One region of the Epibacterium sp. MM17-32 genome, then DNA from elsewhere that is predicted to be linked to it. Evidence: riboswitches for the same ligand, from Rfam matches in the RefSeq annotation. Region 1 holds a riboswitch; each other region holds the start of a gene.
The links. Region 1 has a riboswitch for cobalamin ahead of MHM88_RS08735 (DUF1636 domain-containing protein). Riboswitches for the same ligand answer to the same signal wherever they lie in the genome.
Positions count from the first base shown of each region.

Region 1 (4,655 bases):
GCAGGCAAGCCCTTGAACTCCAAATTCAAAAAGGCGTTTGAATATTCCGACTGCTGGGTCGAGGACGCCCGCCTGGTGGTGCTCAACGCCCGCGACGCCGAGGCCCGTGGAGCCGAGATCATGACCCGCACCGAGGTCGTGAATGCCACCCGCCACGCGGATCACTGGGAAATCCACCTGAAGGATCTCGCAACCGGCGCAGAAACCACCCGCCGCGCAAAAATGCTGGTGAACGCAGGTGGGCCATGGGTGGCCGATGTGCTGCGCCAGAAGCTCGGCCAAAACAGCCGCGAAAACGTGCGCCTCGTGCGCGGCAGCCATATCGTGGTGCCTAAACTCTACGACCACGGGCGCTGCTACTTCTTCCAAGGGCAGGACGGGCGCATCATCTTTGCCATTCCCTATGAGGAGGATTTCACCCTCATCGGCACCACCGACGCCGATCACCCCGATCCCGAGACCAAACCCATCTGCACCGAGGAAGAGCAGGACTATCTGGTCAAATTCGCGTCGAACTATTTTGACACACCCGTGACCCGCGACCAGATCGTCTGGACCTATTCCGGCGTGCGGCCGCTCTATGATGACGGCGCAAGCTCCGCCTCCGCCGCGACACGCGAATATGTGCTGACGCTCGACAAGACACAGGCCCCGCTGCTCAATGTCTTTGGCGGCAAGATCACCACCTACCGCAAACTGGCCGAGGCGGCGCTGGATAAAATCAACGAGGTCTTCCCCAGCCTGCCTTCGGAGTGGACCGCAGGTGTGCCCCTGCCCGGCGGCGACTTCCCGGTCGAAGATGTCACCCGCTTGCGCGAAAAACTGGCGCGCGCGTATCCCTTCCTGTCGGCCTACGCCACCCGCCGCCTGATCCGCGCCTATGGAACCGAGGCCTGGGCTGTTCTGGGCGACGCCAAGGCGCAGAGCGATCTGGGCGAGAGCTTCGGCGCGACCATCACGGCCCGCGAACTCGACTGGGCAATTGCCCGCGAATGGGTGCGCACGGGCGAGGATTTCCTGTGGCGACGCACAAAACTCGGCCTGCGTCTGGACCCTGATGCGCGCACTGCGGTCGACACATACATCAAATCCCGCGTCATCGACTAACAAGACAGAACGACAAAAGAGAGGGGCACAGCGCCCCTCCCTCTTCTAACTCAAAATATCCCGGAGCGCGAGGCAGCGCCTCGCATACCCGCTCACGACACACGCTGAGGTTTCAGAACTCCACGCCCTTCTGAGCCTTGATACCAGCCCGGAACGGGTGCTTCACCTGCGCCATCTCGGTCACCAGATCGGCGATCTCGATCAGCTCTTCTTTGGCGCTGCGCCCGGTCAGCACCACATGGGTCATCGGCGGTTTATGCTCGACGAGGAACTCCAGAACCTCCTGCAAATCCAGATACTCATAGCGCAGCGCGATGTTGATCTCATCGAGCAGCACCATGGTGTTCTTCTCATCAAGGATCATCTCCTTGGCCTTTTCCCAGCCCGCGCGGGCTGCTGCAATATCGCGGGCCTTATCCTGCGTTTCCCAGGTAAACCCCTCGCCCATCGCGTAGAACTGGCACAGATCCGAGAAATTCTCCTCGATCAAAGTGCGCTCGCCGGTCTGCCACGCGCCCTTGATGAACTGCACCACCGCCGAGGGCATGCCATGGGCGATGCAGCGCATGATCATACCGAATCCCGAGGACGACTTGCCCTTGCCGGGGCCGGTGTGAACGATGATCAGACCCTTTTCGCCATCCTTGGTTTTCATCATCCGATCACGGGCGGCCTTTTTCTTTGCCATCTTAGAGGCATGGCGTGCCGCTTCTTCGTCCGAGATGTCGGTTTCGCTACTTGCGCTGGTCTGATCGCTCACGGGGTCGCTCCTGCTGTTTGGCCCCATGTCTTGACAAAGAGTGCCCCCATGGCGCAAGGGATTTTCGTTGGTTCCCGAAGGTGACACCCTTCGGGCGAAGAGGGAATGTGACAAGGCACGCCGCAGCGCGCCCCAAGCACAGCCGCCCCCGCGACCGTGACCGGAGAGGTCTCCCGACGCCACTGGCGCCCCCCAAGGGGTGGCACCGGGAAGGCGGGACGACCGTCAGCGCCCGACCCGGGTCTGGCATCCGCAAGCCGGGAGACCTGCCAGCGCGTGTGAAACCGGCGGACGGGGTGTGCCGCGACCGGTTGAGGGCCTGCCACACGTGGCATGCGCCCCCATCTGGCCTGCCCCGCCTCGCCGCTGAGGAGGAGAAAAGGCCGCATGGGAGAGACCCCCAGCCAGAGCCCGGAGCCGGTTGTCCTGACCGTCTGCACCACCTGTCGCCAGACCGGCAGCGATCCCGAAGCCATGCGTCCCGGCCGCATCCTTGCCGACCGTCTTGCGGGCAGCGCGCTGCCCGACGGCGTCACCGTGCGCGGGGTCGAGTGCCTCTCGGCCTGCTCGCGGTCCTGCACGCTACATCTCTCCGGTGGCCCTGCGCGCTGGAGCTATATCTACGGCGATCTCGACCCGGATGCCCATCTTGAGGACATCCTCGCCGGTGCGGCCGCCTATGCGGCGACCGAGGATGGGTTTGTGCCATGGCGCGAGCGCCCGGTGGTGTTTCGCAAACAATCCATCGCCCGCATTCCGCCCGTCTCCATGCCAAGCGTCGCGCTGACCCCGACGCCCGCACCGGAGCGTGGCGACTCTTCCAATGACACCCCAGACACGCCTGCCACCGAGCTTGCGCAGGATTGACCCGAAAGGCCCATTTCACATGACCACATTGAACAAGATCCCCGTCACCGTCATCACCGGCTTTCTGGGGGCTGGCAAAACCACTCTGATCCGTCACCTGATGCAAAACCCGCAGGGCAAGCGCCTCGCCGTGGTGGTGAATGAGTTTGGCACCGCCGGTGTGGATGGCGACATCCTGAAATCCTGCGCCGACGAGAGCTGCCCGGCGGAAAACATCATGGAACTCGCCAATGGCTGCATCTGCTGCACCGTGGCCGATGATTTTATCCCCACCATCGAGAGCCTGATGGCGCTGCCCGAGCCGCCCGAGCATATCGTCATTGAAACTTCTGGTCTGGCACTGCCAAAGCCGCTGCTCAAAGCCTTCGACTGGCCCGCGATCCGCTCGCGCATCACCGTCGACGGGGTGATCGCCCTGGCCGATGCCGAGGCCGTCGCCAAGGGCCAGTTCGCGCCGGATCTGGACGCCGTGCAGGCCCAGCGCGAGGCGGACGACAGCCTTGATCACGAAACACCGCTGTCCGAGGTCTTTGAGGATCAGATTTCCTGCGCGGACATCGTGCTGTTGTCCAAAGCCGATCTGGCCGGTGAGGCCGGCGTCGAGAAAGCCCGCGCCGTGATCGAGGCCGAGGCCCCGCGCAAGCTGCCCATCCTGCCAATGACCGAGGGCGTGATCGACCCCCGCGTGATCCTCGGTCTGGGGGCCGCCGCCGAAGACGACCTTGATGCCCGCCCCAGCCATCATGACGGCCATCACGATCACGAACATGACGATTTTGAGTCCATCGTGGTCGAAATGGGCGAAGTCTCCGATCCCGAAGACCTGCAAAAACGGATCATCGAGATGGCCCGCGCCCGCAACATCCTGCGGGTGAAGGGCTATGTGGCCGTGGAAGGAAAACCGATGCGAATGCTGGTACAAGCGGTGGGCGAACGCCTGCGCGCGCAATACGACCAACCCTGGGGCGCACAGGAGCGCAAGACCCAGCTGGTTGTGATCGCCGAGCATGATAACATCGACACAGCAGGCATCCACGCCGACCTCGGGGCCTGAGTTTCTATGCGGGCGAAGTGGAAACACATCGTTTTCGTCCGGCCGAGAGGCCGGACAGCCCCCGACCGCCCCCCCGGGCGGGGGCTTCTCCCCCCCCCGCGGTCCGGGGCTATCCTCGGCGTGTCCAAACGGAGCTAACCTCATGCACGTCGTCTTCCGCGAAAGCCACGGGCTCGGAGAAACAGACACCCCCTATGACGTCGGGCAGACCCCCGGCGATCTGGTGGTGCTGTCCTTTTCCGACAGCGACCTTGGCGCATTCGCGGCGGGCTGGCACCGCGCGGACGGCAAACTCCCCTCCACGCGACTTGCCAATCTGGTGGCGCTCAAACACCCGCTTTCGGTCGATGTCTACGCCGAGCAGACGCTGGAGGGCGCAAAGGGCGTCTTGGTCCGGCTGATCGGTGGTGAAAGTTATTGGTCCTACGGTCTGGCCACGCTTCAGGATCTGGCCCGGCGCAAGGGCATCGCGCTGGCAATCCTGCCCGCCGACGGTCAGGAAGATCCGCGCCTTGATGAGCTGTCCACCCTGCCGGTTTCCACCCTGCGCCGCCTTCAGGCGCTGTGCGATGCGGGCGGTGCTGTTGCCGCGCAAGCGGCACTGGCGCAGCTGGCGCTGGCTTCTGGCCTTTATGCCAGCCCGGTGATCGGCAAGAAAACCGTGCCTGATTTCGGCTTCTACGACCCCGACCGGGGCGCGCTGGATGCCTTGCCCGAAATCAACAAACCCTTGGTGCTGGTCAGTTTCTATCGCTCTTATCTGACCTCTGCCGACACCGCCCCTGTGGATGCGATGATCCGTAGCCTGCGCGCGCGCGGGTATGCTGCCTATGGGGTCTTCGCGCCGAGCCTCAAGGTCCCCGAGGC
Region 1 covers NZ_JAKRFC010000004.1:166,493-171,147, forward strand. Annotated here, with positions in the region: gene glpD (glycerol-3-phosphate dehydrogenase) at 1-1,107, shown strand, start outside; gene cobO (cob(I)yrinic acid a,c-diamide adenosyltransferase) at 1,220-1,894, opposite strand; cobalamin riboswitch at 1,919-2,156, shown strand; gene MHM88_RS08735 (DUF1636 domain-containing protein) at 2,255-2,734, shown strand; gene cobW (cobalamin biosynthesis protein CobW) at 2,754-3,788, shown strand; gene cobN (cobaltochelatase subunit CobN) at 3,931-4,655, shown strand, end outside.

Region 2 (4,655 bases), on a different contig from region 1:
CCCCTCCCGATTTACAGCGAACAGGACACGCAGCCCTCGACCTCGGTGCCTTCCAGCGCCTGTTGGCGAAGGCGGATGTAGTAGATCGTCTTGATCCCTTTCTTCCACGCATAGATTTGCGCGCGGTTGATGTCTCGGGTCGAGGCCTCCGCCGGGAAAAACAGGGTCAGCGACAGCCCCTGATCGACGTGCTGCGTTGCCGCCGCATAAGTGTCGATGATCGCCTCGGGACCGATGTCATAGGCATCGCGGTAATACTCGAGGTTGTCGTTGGTCATATAGGGCGCGGGATAGTAGACGCGACCGATTTTGCCTTCCTTGCGGATCTCGATCTTGGCGGTGATCGGGTGGATCGAAGAGGTGGCATAGTTGATATAGCTGATCGAGCCAGTGGGCGGCACCGCCTGCAGATTGCGGTTATAAAGCCCGTGCTTCATCACCTTGTCGCGCAGCGCTTCCCAGTCCTTGCGGGTCGGGATCTCAATGCCTGCGGCCTCAAACAGCTCTTTGACCCGGTCGGTTTCCGGCAGCCAGTCCTGACCGACATATTTCTCAAAGAAGCTGCCATCGGCATAGGCGGAGTCTTCAAAGCCTTTGAACTTTGCCTTCTTCTCTTTTGCCAATGCGTTAGAGGCGCTGAGCGCATGATACAGCACGGTGCAGAAGTAGATATTGGTGAAATCCACCCCTTCTGCGCTGCCGTAATGGATGCGCTCGCGGGCGAGGTAACCATGCAGGTTCATCTGACCGAGACCAATAGCGTGGCCTTCTTCGTTGCCCTTGCGGATGGAGGGTACAGAATCGATGCTCGACATTTCCGACACGGCATTGAGCGCGCGGATCGCGGTGCCCACGGTGCTGGCCAGATCGCCACCGTCCATCGCACGCGCGATGTTCATGGAGCCGAGGTTGCAGGAAATATCCGTGCCCATCTGCGCATAAGACAAATCGTCGTTGAACGCGGAGGCCTCGTTCACCTGCAGGATTTCGGAGCAGAGGTTTGACATGGCAATGCGGCCCGCGATGGGGTTTGCGGCATTCACCGTGTCTTCAAACATGATGTAGGGATAGCCGGATTCAAATTGAATTTCGGCAATGGTCTGGAAGAACGCGCGGGCGTTGATCTTCTTTTTGCGGATCTGCGGGTTGTCCACCATCTCGTGATATTTCTCGGTGACCGAGATTTCCGAGAAGGCCTGACCGTAGACTTTTTCCACGTCATGCGGCGAGAACAGATACATGTCCTCGTTTTTCTTGGCGAGTTGGAAGGTGATATCCGGGATCACCACGCCCAGCGACAGCGTCTTGATGCGGATCTTCTCATCCGCATTTTCGCGCTTGGTATCCAAGAAACGCAGAATGTCCGGGTGATGCGCGTTCAGATAGACCGCGCCGGCGCCCTGACGCGCGCCCAGCTGGTTGGCATAAGAAAAACTGTCCTCAAGAAGCTTCATCACCGGGATGACGCCCGAAGACTGGTTTTCGATGCCTTTGATCGGGGCACCATGCTCGCGAATGTTGGTCAGCATCAAGGCCACGCCACCGCCGCGTTTCGACAGCTGCAGGGCAGAGTTGATGCCGCGCCCGATCGACTCCATGTTGTCCTCAAGACGCAACAGGAAGCAGGACACAAACTCGCCACGCGCCTTTTTGCCCGCATTGAGGAAGGTGGGTGTTGCGGGCTGGAAGCGGCCGTCGATGATCTCCGACATCAGCTTCATCGCGAGTTTTTCATCCCCGCGCGCCAGCGTCAGCGCATTCATCACTACGCGGTCCTCGTAGCGCTCCAGATAGCGCTGCCCATCGCGGGTTTTCAGCGTGTAGGACGTGTAATATTTGAACGCGCCGAGGAAGGACGGGAAGCGGAATTTCTTGCCATAGGCCGCATCCCAGATCTTGCGCTGGAAATTGAGCGAGTATTGATCCAGCACTTCGGGTTCGTAGTAACCTTCCTCAACCAGGTAGCGCAGCTTCTCGTCCAGCGAGTGGAAGAAGACGGTGTTCTGGTTCACATGCTGAAGAAAATACTGCCGGGCCGCCATGCGGTCAGCCTCGAACTGGATGTTGCCCTCGTCATCATAGAGGTTCAACATCGCATTCAGCGCGTGATAGTCGAGGTCGGCGGTTACGCTTGCGTCAAGCATGTCTGCTGCTCCTGTGCCGCCCAGAACCGGGCGAGGCCCGCGCGGATGCGGGCGATGTCTGTTTCGGTTCCCGCCAACTCAAAGCGGTAGAGGACGGGGACATTACATTTTTTGGCAATCACATCCCCGGCGAGGGCGAAGGTGGTGCCAAAGTTGCGGTTGCCCCCGGCAATCACGCCCCGCAGAAGGGCACGATTGCGCGCGTTGTTCAGAAATTTGATGACCGGTTTCGGCACCGCGCCACGCCCTTCGCCATCGGCAAAGGTGGGCGTGACCAAAACATAGGGCGCATCTACGTCCGGGAAAGGCTCTGTCTGCGGCAGCCGCAGAGCCTCCAGTCCCAGTTGCTCCATCAAACGGGCCGTATTGCCCGAACGGGAGGAGTAGTAGACAAGCCCGGTCACTCTGGTGCCTTAGGCCAACTGGCCGATCAGGTCGGGACGGAATCCTGCCCAGTGATCGTCGCCTGCGACAACGACAGGAGCCTGACGATACCCCAACCCCTGGACCATCTCCATGGCGGCGGCATCCTCGGTCAGGTCGACGAGATCAAAAGAGATCCCCTTGGCCTCCAGCGCGCGGGTGGTGGCGGTGCATTGCACGCAGGCCGGTTTAGAATAGACAGTGATGCTCATCTGCAAGGTCCCCTCAGGTGGTATCTGCTCGTATGTCTGGTCAGGCGAAAACGGACACGAGAACCCGGCGCTGACCAAAGCACCGAACCACGCGTCCGGGCCCTCCGCCTCGGTCGTCGTTCAGTTGCTTTGGCAGGTCTCCTGACTTTGCGGCTCAGACGCCCGGTCCCCCTTCCCAATGCCGGTCATGCATCAGTGGTCCAGGATAGGCTTGCCGCTTACAGTTGCGGGGGCAGCGCCGGATTTCCACCGACTTCCCTCTTCACCCGCGAGTCACCCCGCAGGCACCAAAGCACCCGCATATTGCGTCTTTTGTTAGGGAACTGTCAATATATGGTTATTCACACAGGGGGGCATTTCCTGTGGATGAATCACGTGTCGCGCGCAGTCTCCGAGGGGGTCACGGCAGCAGGCTGGTCGGATCGTCAACGGCAACCAAACGTTTTGCGGTTCCGAACCCCAGTTCGACCAATTGCTCGGACGGGCAGGTGCTGGCAGCGCCACCGGCCTGGCGAAACCCCTTGAGGCGTCCGATGTCGATCGATTTCATGGCCTCCACCGCGAGACCGTAGTGATGACCGTCCTTTTCCAGGATCATTATGCCAGACTCCGATCCGAACTGGCCATCGCCGTGCCCGCGGCGGCGCGCGCAGTCATAGACCGGCATCAGGCGGCTTTGATAGGAAAGGTTGGCGAGGTGGCCGTCGTAATCTGCCCCTGAGATGCTGTTCGGCAGACGCATGATCTCGCTTACGGCTTCGATCGGGACGGCAAAGTCCCCACCTGCGGACACCGTCAGATAGCGCCCCGACGCAGAGCGCAACGCGGCGAGACGGTTTTCATCATACGCCGGTTCCGTGCCGACAGGGTGGTCCGAGGGTTTGCCCTGGGCATCTTTGACCGCGATCTGGGGCGTGGTCTTGAGGCGATGTGATGTTTCGGCCAGTTGCAACAGGTCCGGGTCCTGTCGGCAAGCGGCCACGTCGATCACCAGACACTGCTCATCCTGTTCGTCAATATGGACACCGCTGAACAGCTCCCGGCGTGAGGTGACGCTGGGCGGAAAATCATAGACCGCGCCTGCCTCAATGTTCATGACACTGACAACCTGGTCGACATGAAAGGCCAGCGCATGATCGTCGGGAAATTCAATAATGATGCCTGCCGCCGCCTCCGGCCTCTCTCCCGTACTGGCGAACCCGAGGTTTTCCAGCGTGTCCAGCATCGGCATTTCCATACCGTGGCGCTGGATCAGACCCAGGCAGGAACTGCCGTTTATCGGCCAGGGGCTGAGCGGACTGGTGGGAACCGTGGAGGCGATATCCGACATGGCGATCAGGAAATTCCGCCCGCCCACGCGGAAGCGGATATAGGGCAGGCGCTTGATGCGGGCCCGCTGGCGCGCGGTTTCGGAGATCTCGTCCGACGGTGCTTGTGGCACATTCAGCAACTCGGGAACCGACAGCATCGAGAAATGCCCGTTGGTTTCGCAGATATAACCGCCGCTGATCAGAACGTCTTCATTGTCGGGGAGGTTCTGATGCCAGGTGTCCCCCAGTTGCAGCAGGCAGCGCACCGAATCCACAAGCAGTCCGGCGACTCGTCCTTCGGCGCGGATGACGACGATGACACCGCCGGCCGGAGTGGCCCCCTGTGCCGTGTCTTCCGGCGTGGTGCCTGTGTGCAGGCTGGCTTCGGCGCCCAGCCTTTGGTGCAGGCTTTGCACCGGGATCGCCTTGCCACGCAACAGGACCGCCCCGAGGAGATCCTGGTGTTGGCCGGGGAGGCGCTGAAACCGCTCCGGCGCAGGAATGACCTCGCGCACTTGGTGGATCGGGATTGCGAACAGCATGCCTCCGATCTCGACCACGCCGAC
Region 2 covers NZ_JAKRFC010000002.1:58,416-63,070, reverse strand. Annotated here, with positions in the region: gene nrdE (class 1b ribonucleoside-diphosphate reductase subunit alpha) at 12-2,144, opposite strand; gene nrdI (class Ib ribonucleoside-diphosphate reductase assembly flavoprotein NrdI) at 2,126-2,548, opposite strand; gene nrdH (glutaredoxin-like protein NrdH) at 2,558-2,779, opposite strand; cobalamin riboswitch at 2,893-3,086, opposite strand; gene MHM88_RS03195 (chemotaxis protein CheW) at 3,180-4,655, opposite strand, start outside.
Region 2: another riboswitch for cobalamin. It lies ahead of nrdH (glutaredoxin-like protein NrdH); the one in region 1 lies ahead of MHM88_RS08735 (DUF1636 domain-containing protein).

Region 3 (4,655 bases), on a different contig from region 1:
CACGCTGATGCGGGGGCTGGGGTATGGCTTCGAAGTGATCTCGCTGACCGGCATCGACCTGTCGGCAATTCTGTGGACCGGATCCCTCGCAGTGCTGACATGGCGGATCGGACCTTGGCTTGCAGCGCCCCGGGTCGCGCAAAAACGCCCAACCGGAGCACCGGCGCGGTAGCAGGGTGCACCGCTTCAGGGAGTGGGGGATACCCAGCCGTCGCGGTTGGGTATCCCCTTGCCGATGGTCAGCCGATCTGCGCCGCGGCGGGACCAAAGAACTCGTAGTGAATACGGGAGCTTGGAACATTCGCCGCCTTGAGCCCATCGACCATCGCCTGCATGAAGCCCGCCGGACCGCAGATGAAATAGTCGGCGGCTGTGGGATCGCTGATCTCGATCAGCCATTTCGGGTCGATCCGACCGCGCCGAATACCACTGTGCAGGTCCTGCTCCGACGCGACATCGTAGAACACGTAGCTTTCGGTTGCCCGGTTCCGGAGCGTCTCGCGCATCGCATGGTGCCGGTCATCCCGTGTGGCATGTACGGAAATCATCCGGAGATCTTCCCGGCCATAGCTTTCGAGCATCGCGACCATCGGTGTAAGGCCGACCCCGCCGGAGAGCAGCACAACCTCACGCTTGTGCGCCGGGTCCAGAAAGAACTCTCCGGACGGTGCGGCAACGTCGACCTCGGTTCCGATCTCGGCACTCTCGTGCAACCAGTTGGAAATGCGCCCGTTTGGCTCGCGTTTTACGGTGATCCGATAGCTCTTGCCGTCGGGAGCCGAAGAAATCGAATAGTTCCGCCGGCACTCTTCGCCGGGGGCAGGCACAAAGCGAAAGCTGAGATACTGACCCGGGCGATGCCGCATGACGGGGCCATTGTCCACGGGGCACAGAACAAAGGACATGATGTCTTCTGCCTCACGGGTTCTGGAGACCACCTGAAAGCGCCGCCAGCCGCGCCAACCCCCGGTCTGGGTCTCGGCGTCGGCATAAAGCTGTTCTTCGCGCGCAATCAGCGTATCGGCAAGCACCCAGTAGGCCTCTCCCCAGGCGGCGAGGACCTCTGGCGTTGCGGCGTCCTTGAGCACTTCGGAGACGGCACCGAGCAACGCATCTGCAACATGAGGGTAATGCTCGGGCAGAATTTGCAGACCGGCGTGTTTCTGGGCAATCCGCTCGATGGCGTCGCACAGAACGTCGGGGGTGCGAATATGTGTGGCGTAGGCGACCAGCGCCCCGGCCAGTGCTTTGTGCTGCGGCGAGTCCCCTTGCTGGTGGGACATATTGAACAACGCCCGGATACTGGGTTCCGCAAGCAGCCTGCGATACATGCAGGGCACGATTTCGTCGATATGCGCCGCGACGACCGGGGCGGTCGCATCGATGATCCTGAGCGTGTTTTCGGTGAGAGGTGTGGCCATTTCTATTCTCCTGCCTTAAAGATGCCAATGATCGGAACCTATAAAGCGGATGAAAAAGATGCCATACATAGGTATGTTTTTAGTTTGCGACATTCTGTCCCGGATACCAGCCCATTGCCCGAGGCGCTTGCGGGGCGCGGAAAGGAACACATATGCGATTGAATGACACCACTGACGTGGCGATGCGCATCATGATCTATGCAACCTCGATCGGCCCCCGCCTGTTCACGATCGATCAGGTGGTCGAGGTCTACGGCCTGCCGCGCAGCACGGTGATGAAGGTGGTCAACGCGCTCACCAAGGGGCAGTTTCTGATCGCTCAGCGCGGGCGGGCAGGGGGGCTGCGGCTTGCACGTGACGCCGACGCGATCGGGCTGGGCGATTTGGTGCGTCACATGGAAACGGATTTTGATCTTGTTGAATGCATGCGTCCGACCAACCGCTGTACCATTTCGGGTTGCTGCAAGCTGATCTCCCCATTGGCGGAGGCCCGATCCGCATTCCTCGCGACGTTGGACCAGTACACGGTGCGCGATATTGCGCTGGCACCTGCGGAGTTTGGTATCGCCGGATCCTGATCTTCGCGCGATGAAAGCCGGCGCGCAACGGGCGCAGGTCTGCGAAAGGGGCGCCATGTGCAGTGGCCTTGAGGCGACGGGCGACAGTGCTCTGTAGGAGGAACTTGCAAAGACTTGCACTCTCAAGGAGAGCAGACAGCCCCGTTCCCATTCATGACCTTGAGGCGGACGTGCCAGGCGCGCGGGCGCTATATGCAATTGACAAGATCTCTTGCGGTTTCCATAAGAATGGCGTGAACGGTTCCACGGCGGGCGACATCTCGCGGTGGGAGTAAAAGGGAACACGGTGCGGCGTACCCAAAAGGGACCAAATCCGTGGCTGCCCCCGCAACTGTAAGCGGGACGTGCGACCGATAATGCCACTGGGATCTGTCCTGGGAAGGCCGGTTTGCATCATGCCCCGCGAGCCAGGAGACCTGCCGCGCACATGGGTCGGGAGACCGATCCGTCTTGAAGCGGACGCCGGGGTGCGCGTCAGGCTCGGCTGATCGTGCCCGATCAATCCCGTGTCTCACATCCCGTCTGTCCTTTCACCCGTGGGTTTCCCACCTGTTTGAGAGGCATGACATGACCAAGAAACTGTTTTCCGCCGCGGCGCTGGCCGCGCTCCTGCCGCTTGCCGCACAGGCCCATTTTGTGCTGCCCTACGCCGATCAGACCCAGATCGTACGCCCCGGCGATGTGCCGCTCGCGGTGGTCTTCTGGCATCCGTTCGAGAACGGCCACGTGATGGACATGGACACGCCCGAGGCGTTCTACATGATCCACAATGGCGAAAAGACCGACCTGGCGGATCGCCTTGAGGCGGCCCCTTTCAAAGGCGCAGAGAACGAAGGCGCGGCCTTCAAGGCCTCGCTGCCGGTGAAGCGTTCCGGCGACTATGTGCTGGTGACGGAACCCGTGCCCTACTACGAAGAGAGCGAGGATATCTATATCCAGCAGCTGACCAAGGTGGTGTTCAACCGCAATGAGCTGCCAACCGACTGGATGACCCCCGTTGGCCTCGCGACCGAGATCGTGCCGCTGGTCAAACCCTACAACGTCGTTGCGGGATCGAGTTTTACCGGCCAGGTGCTGCGCGAGGGGGAACCTGCCGCCGGTGTCGAGATCGAGATTGAATATGTCGCCGCCGTGCCGGACATCGAGGGCTTTTCCACGACAGAACCAACCGTCGGCACCATGCCGGGGGGCGCCATCGTCGCCATCTCCGACGAGAACGGCTATTTCACCTTTGGTGTTCCCAAAGCAGGCTGGTGGGGCTTTGCCGCCCTGGGATCGGGCCCGGTGACGGAACATGAGGGCAAGGAACTGAGCCAGGACGCCGTGTTCTGGATCCGCGCCTACGATATGGAGTGATCGATGCACATCGTTGACGGAGCCCTGTCAAATCCGGTTGTCATCGGCGGCGCGGTTCTCGCGGCAGGGGGCATTGCGCTGGGGTTGAAGCAAATGACGCTGGAGCGCATTCCCGCCACCGGCATGCTGTCTGCCTGCTTCTTTGTCGCCTCGCTGATCCATGTGCCGATCGGCCCGTCATCGGTGCATTTGATCCTCAATGGTCTGGCCGGGATGATCCTCGGCTGGGCCGCGTTCCCGGCCTTGTTCGTGGGCCTGCTGCTTCAGGCCGTGTTCTTTGGATTTGGCGGTCTCACCGTGCTGGGAATAAACACGCTCAATATCGCCGGGCCAGCGGTCCTGGCCTGGCTGTTGTTCGGGCGTATGGTTGAACGCGGCACCCCCAAGAGCGGAGCGGTTTGGGCGGGGATCGGCGGCGCCTTTGCCGTTGCCGCCACCACGATCTTTGTCGCGCTTTCCCTGGCATTGACCGGCGACGCCTTCTTGCCGGCGGCAAAGCTGGTCTTCTTTGCGCATCTGCCGATCATGGTCATCGAGGGGCTGCTCACCGGGGCCGCCGTTTACCTGGTCAGCAAGATACGCCCTGACCTGTTCACCACAGTCACCGGGCAAGCATGATGTGTCACAGGCTTCTACTCGTTTTCATCCTTGCGCTGACACCGGTTCCGGTGCTGGCGCACAAGGTGATCTTTTCGGTCTTCAAATCCGGCGATGTCATTGAGGGTGAGCTCGGTTTTTCAAATGGTGACATGGCTGTGGGGCAGGTGATCGAGGTCTTTGACACGACCGGGGCCAAACTGGGAGACGCGGTCACCGACGAAGACGGGTTCTTTGTCTATGCGCCCACTGAGCCGGTCACCCATGTGTTCAAGGCCGACATGGGCGCCGGGCATGTCGGCGAGGTTCAGATGGCGGCCTCGGATGTGGCCGCGCTCCTCGGTGTTGCCCCGCAGGATAGCGGCGCGTCTTCGGGGGCGGCGGCACCTACGGTCGCAAACGCGCCACAGGCAGAGGAACCGGCAGCGGTGACCATCGCGGCCCTGACAGAGGACGAGCGCGCCGCCATTGCCAAGGCTGTGCGCGATGAAATGCGCCCGCTGCGCCGGGAGATTGCCGCCTACCGCGAGAAAAATGACTTTCAAACGATCCTGGGTGGTATCGGGTATATCTTTGGCCTGTTCGGGCTGGGGTTCTACCTTGCCGCACGGCGCCGGTTGGCGACCTGAACGATGGGTCACCGGCTGACCTCTGGCGAAAAGACCCTGCGGACGACGGGGGGGAGCTTTGCCACGTCTGGCAT
Region 3 covers NZ_JAKRFC010000002.1:77,114-81,768, reverse strand. Annotated here, with positions in the region: gene MHM88_RS03305 (NnrS family protein) at 1-172, shown strand, start outside; gene hmpA (NO-inducible flavohemoprotein) at 240-1,421, opposite strand; gene MHM88_RS03295 (Rrf2 family transcriptional regulator) at 1,574-1,999, shown strand; cobalamin riboswitch at 2,221-2,438, shown strand; gene MHM88_RS03290 (DUF4198 domain-containing protein) at 2,567-3,355, shown strand; gene cbiM (cobalt transporter CbiM) at 3,359-3,973, shown strand; gene MHM88_RS03280 (cobalt ABC transporter permease) at 3,970-4,581, shown strand; gene cbiQ (cobalt ECF transporter T component CbiQ) at 4,585-4,655, shown strand, end outside.
Region 3: another riboswitch for cobalamin. It lies ahead of MHM88_RS03290 (DUF4198 domain-containing protein); the one in region 1 lies ahead of MHM88_RS08735 (DUF1636 domain-containing protein).

Region 4 (4,655 bases), on a different contig from region 1:
GCGCTGCTGCTGAATACGGTGGAGGCCTTCTCCATCAGCGAAATCGCGGAAATCATGGACATCGACAGCGAAGAGGCCGGCCGCCTGATCCAGCTGGCGCATGATGAAATGCAGCAATCCGTCTCGGGCAAGATCATGATTATCGAGGATGAGGCGATCATCGCGATGGATCTTGAAGGGATCTGTACGATGATGGGTCACGAGGTCACCGGGATTGCCCGCACCCACAAGGCGGCGGTGAAACTGGGGCATGAGCAACGGCCCGATCTGATCCTGGCGGATATTCAGCTTGCCGATAACTCCAGCGGCATCGATGCGGTTGCGGACCTGCTCGAAGATCTGGGTGACGTGCCGGTGATCTTCATCACGGCCTTCCCCGAGCGTCTGCTGACGGGTGAACGGCATGAACCGGCGTTCATGATCGCCAAACCCTATGTTCCCGACCAGGTCATTTCCGCGATCAGCCAGGCCATGTTCTTTGCCTCGACCGATACGCTGACCAGCTGATCCACGGCAGCGTCGCCTTGGCGATTTCGACGGCCCGGCACTGTCCGGGCCGTTTGTGTTTGCGCGGCGGTGTCGGTGCAGCAGCGGCGCGGCGGCCAAAACGGCGCATGCGCAAACTAAAGGGGCCCCACACCCGATTGGATGAAGGGCCCCCTGCGGAATACATGCGTGCCTACGAGGCAGACAAAGCACGCAGCATCCAAGCCGCTTTTTCGTGGAAGGCCGCGCGTTCGGTGGCCAGGTCGCCCGTCACCATGTCCTTGCGCTGTTCGGCCAGCTCGATCAGCGCGTGCAGGCGGTGGGCCAGACGCATATGGTCCTTTTCAAGATCCTTGCACATTTCCCCGGCGCTCGGCATCTGGCCGAGGTCGTCGACAATGCTGTCGGACAAGACGCCGGTGATCTTGCCGGAGGTCAGGTGGCCGATGGCGCGGATGCGCTCTGCCAGCTCATCTGCCGCGGCAAACATGTTTTGGTACTGCTCTTCGGTCAGATTGTGCAGCGAGAAGAACAGCGGTCCTTCGACGTTCCAGTGGTAGATGTGGGTTTTCAGCGTCAGGCGGTAGGTATCCGCCAGCACATCGCTCAGCCCCTCGGCGATGGCGGTGGTGTCCCGGACGCCGGTCTCGACAGGTGCGATTTGCGGTTTGACGTTCAATGCGGTGCTCATGTCATGTCCTTTCTGCGTGGTGTGTCGGTCGATCCGATGCGTGCCTTCGGGTCAGCGGCGAACTGCCCGAAAGATCAACGCGGCGACGAACATCACCAGGAAGATGAAAAAGAGGATCTGCGCGATCCCGGCCGAGGCGCTGGCGATACCGCCAAAGCCAAAGACGGCCGCGATCAGTGCGATCACCAGGAATGTCAGGGCCCAACCAAGCATGGGGTGCCTCCTTTGCCGTGTTACAGTGCCCACCCTGTGCGGGCCTCGCAGACACAACGGCGCGCGGCGCGAATTGTTCCCGGAGAAACGCATCGTGGCGCCGTGGCCCGGACCGGGGCCGCGTGCTGTCGGTCCTGTCGCCGGTTGCAAAACAGTTGACATATTCACTCTGTTTGGCCCATGTCTGGGCCAGATGGTTCTCCGTCGCCTCAGATGCGCGGGGATGAAAAGGGAATACGGTGAGGTGTAGCCAAAAGGCGCCAAACCCGTGACTGCCCCCGCAACTGTGAGCGGCGAATGACCCTGCCTGATACCACTGGATGTCCATCCGGGAAGGTGCAGGGGAATGACGAACCGCAAGTCAGGAGACCTGCCATCTGACCCGATGTGTAACCTGGGCGGGGTGTCCCGGTGAACGGTGGTAGCTGTCTGACCTCCCGACCCGGGAGCGACGCCAACCTGTGTTCTGCCTATCCCCCGCACGCAAGAGCGGAGCCGCGGATGGCGCTGTGTGATCGAGACATGTGCAGAGCCGGTGACGCGCCGCGTGCCGCGCGGGTCCGGAGGGGGCGGTGATGGCTGCGACCCTGGAGGCACGTGGCCTGACCTGGGCGCCGCGACGCCGTGGCCCCCTGATCCTGCATGAAACCAGTTTCCACCTGCCCGCCGGGCGCGTGCTTGGGGTGGTCGGCGCCAATGGCGCTGGCAAGTCCAGCCTGCTGCGGCTCCTCTATCGCTATCAGTCGCCGCGCAGCGGGCAGGTGTTCGTCGATGGGGCCGACCTGTGGGCCATGCCGCCGCGGCAGGCCGCGCGCAGTGTGGCGGCGGTGCTGCAAGAGCAACCGACCGATTTCGGCCTGACGGTGAAGGACATCGTGGCGCTGGGACGTCTGCCCCATCGCGACGGTCTGGCCACATCAGGTCAGCGGGATGCGGCGATCATTGACTCCGCGCTGCGCAGGCTTGATCTGACCGGTTTTTCCCACCGCACGCTTGCCACCCTGTCCGGGGGCGAACGGCAGAGGGTCATGGTGGCCCGCGCCCTGGCGCAGGAACCGCAGGTGCTGATCCTCGACGAGCCGACAAACCACATGGATGTGCGTCATCAACTCGAACTGCTGGCGCTGATCCGGAACCTCGATCTGACCATCGTGACCTCGCTGCACGATCTCAATCTCGCTGCCGAGGTCTGTGATGACATTCTGCTGATGGCAGAGGGCCGCGTCATGGGCTTTGGCACACCCGGCGTGGTGCTGTCCGAAACGCGCGTCTCCCAGGCCTTTGGCGTGCAGGCCCGCCGCGACCACCTGGCCCGTGCGGGCCGGGATCACCTGACCTTTCACTTGTCCAATATCTCGCAGGAACACACCTCATGAAAAATATCCTCTTTCCCGTCGCGCTGGCACTGGCAGGCACCTCCACCTGGGCTGAAACCACGGTTCAGAGCTGTGATCGCGACGTGACCTTTGACAGCGTCCCACAAGCCGCGATCTCCAATGACGTCAACCTGACCGAAATGATGCTGGCGCTGGGGCTGTCCGATCATATGGTCGGCTACACCGGCGTATCGGGCTGGAAAACCCTGGACGCGGAAATGCGCGATGGCGTCGCAGCGCTGCCGGAGCTCTCTGCCCGCTATCCCTCCAAGGAGGTGCTGGTCGGTGCCGATGCGGATTTCTTCTTTGCCGGATGGAACTATGGCATGAAAGTCGGTGGCGAGGTGACCCCCGAGACCCTCGCCCCCTTTGGCATCAAGGTTTACGAACTCACCGAAAGCTGCATCCACATCGGCGACAAGCCCAAGGTCAGCATGGATGACATGTACAATGACCTGCTGAACCTCGGCCGGATCTTTGATGTGGAGGACAAGGCCGAGACCCTGGTCGCCGGCTACCGCGCCGATCTCGCCGCCTTTACCGAGGAGCTGGAAGCGGATGGTGAACCCCCGCGGGTGTTTGTCTACGACAGCGGCGAGGATACGCCTTTCACGGCGGGGCGCTATGCCATGCCCACCGCCCTGATCGAGGCCGCCGGCGGCAAGAACATCATGGATGATTTCGAGAAAAGCTGGGCCACCGTAACTTGGGAAGAGGTGGTGGACCGCAACCCGGAGATCGTGGTGATCGTGAACTACGGCGACGTCACCGCCGCGCAGAAACGGGACTTCATGATGCAAAACCCGGCCTTTGCCGAGATGGATGCGGTCAAGAACGACAGGTTCGTCGTGCTGGAGTATGTCGAAGCCACCCCCGGACCGCGCAATATCAAGGCCGTGAAAAAACTCGCCGCCGGGTTCTGGGGCGAATAACCGATGCAGGACAGCGAAGCGCATATTGGCCCACTGCGGCGCACGCGCACTGCACCGATGCTGCTTGTTGGCGGTCTTGCTGCGCTTCTGGTGTCGCTGTCCTTTGCCATCAGCCTCGGGGCGGTGCCGGTGTCGACCGGCACTGTCTGGGGGGTGCTGATCGACAAGATCTGGCCCGGCCTTGTGGAGCCGGTTTGGTCCAAAGGGCGGGCCGCGATCGTCTGGGATATCCGCTTTCCGCGTGCGCTGCTTGCGATCATGGTCGGCGCCGGGCTGGCGCTGGTCGGGGCCAGCCTGCAATCGGTGACCCGCAATCCGCTGGCAGATCCGCATTTGCTGGGGATTTCCTCTGGCGGGGCCTTTGGCGCGATCCTGGCCTTGCTGCACACCGGGTTGTTCCTTGGCCTGTTGACGGTTCCCTTGCTGGCCTTTGCCGGCGCTCTGGCGACAACGGCGGTGGTGCTCGGCGTCACGCGCCTGACCCAATCGACAACGGCGGATCGGCTGGTGCTGGCGGGGGTGGCGGTGTCCTTCATCGTGATGGCCGGGGCCAATGTGCTCATCTTTCTGGGCGATCCGCGGGCCTCTCACACCGTCGTGTTCTGGATGCTCGGGGGGCTTGGCATCGCGCAGTGGTCGCATCTGATCTATCCGTTGCTGATCCTGCTGGGCTGCGGCACCTGGCTCTGGTGGCGGCGGGCGGATTTCAACGCGATGACGGTGGGCGATGAAACCGCCGCCACCCTGGGCATCGCCGTGGCGCGGTTCCGGCTGATGACCTTTGTCATCGGCGCGCTCATCACCGGGGTGATGGTGGCGTTTTCCGGCATCATCGGCTTTGTCGGCCTCATGGTGCCGCATATCGTGCGGCTGATCTGCGGCGGGGACTATCGGCTTGTGCTGCCGGCAAGCGCCCTGTTTGGCGGTGTCTTCCTGCTCTGGGCGGATATTCTGGCG
Region 4 covers NZ_JAKRFC010000002.1:483,131-487,785, reverse strand. Annotated here, with positions in the region: gene MHM88_RS05325 (response regulator) at 1-507, shown strand, start outside; gene MHM88_RS05320 (Dps family protein) at 680-1,177, opposite strand; gene MHM88_RS05315 (DUF1328 domain-containing protein) at 1,229-1,390, opposite strand; cobalamin riboswitch at 1,568-1,783, shown strand; gene MHM88_RS05310 (ABC transporter ATP-binding protein) at 1,963-2,766, shown strand; gene MHM88_RS05305 (ABC transporter substrate-binding protein) at 2,763-3,698, shown strand; gene MHM88_RS05300 (iron ABC transporter permease) at 3,756-4,655, shown strand, end outside.
Region 4: another riboswitch for cobalamin. It lies ahead of MHM88_RS05310 (ABC transporter ATP-binding protein); the one in region 1 lies ahead of MHM88_RS08735 (DUF1636 domain-containing protein).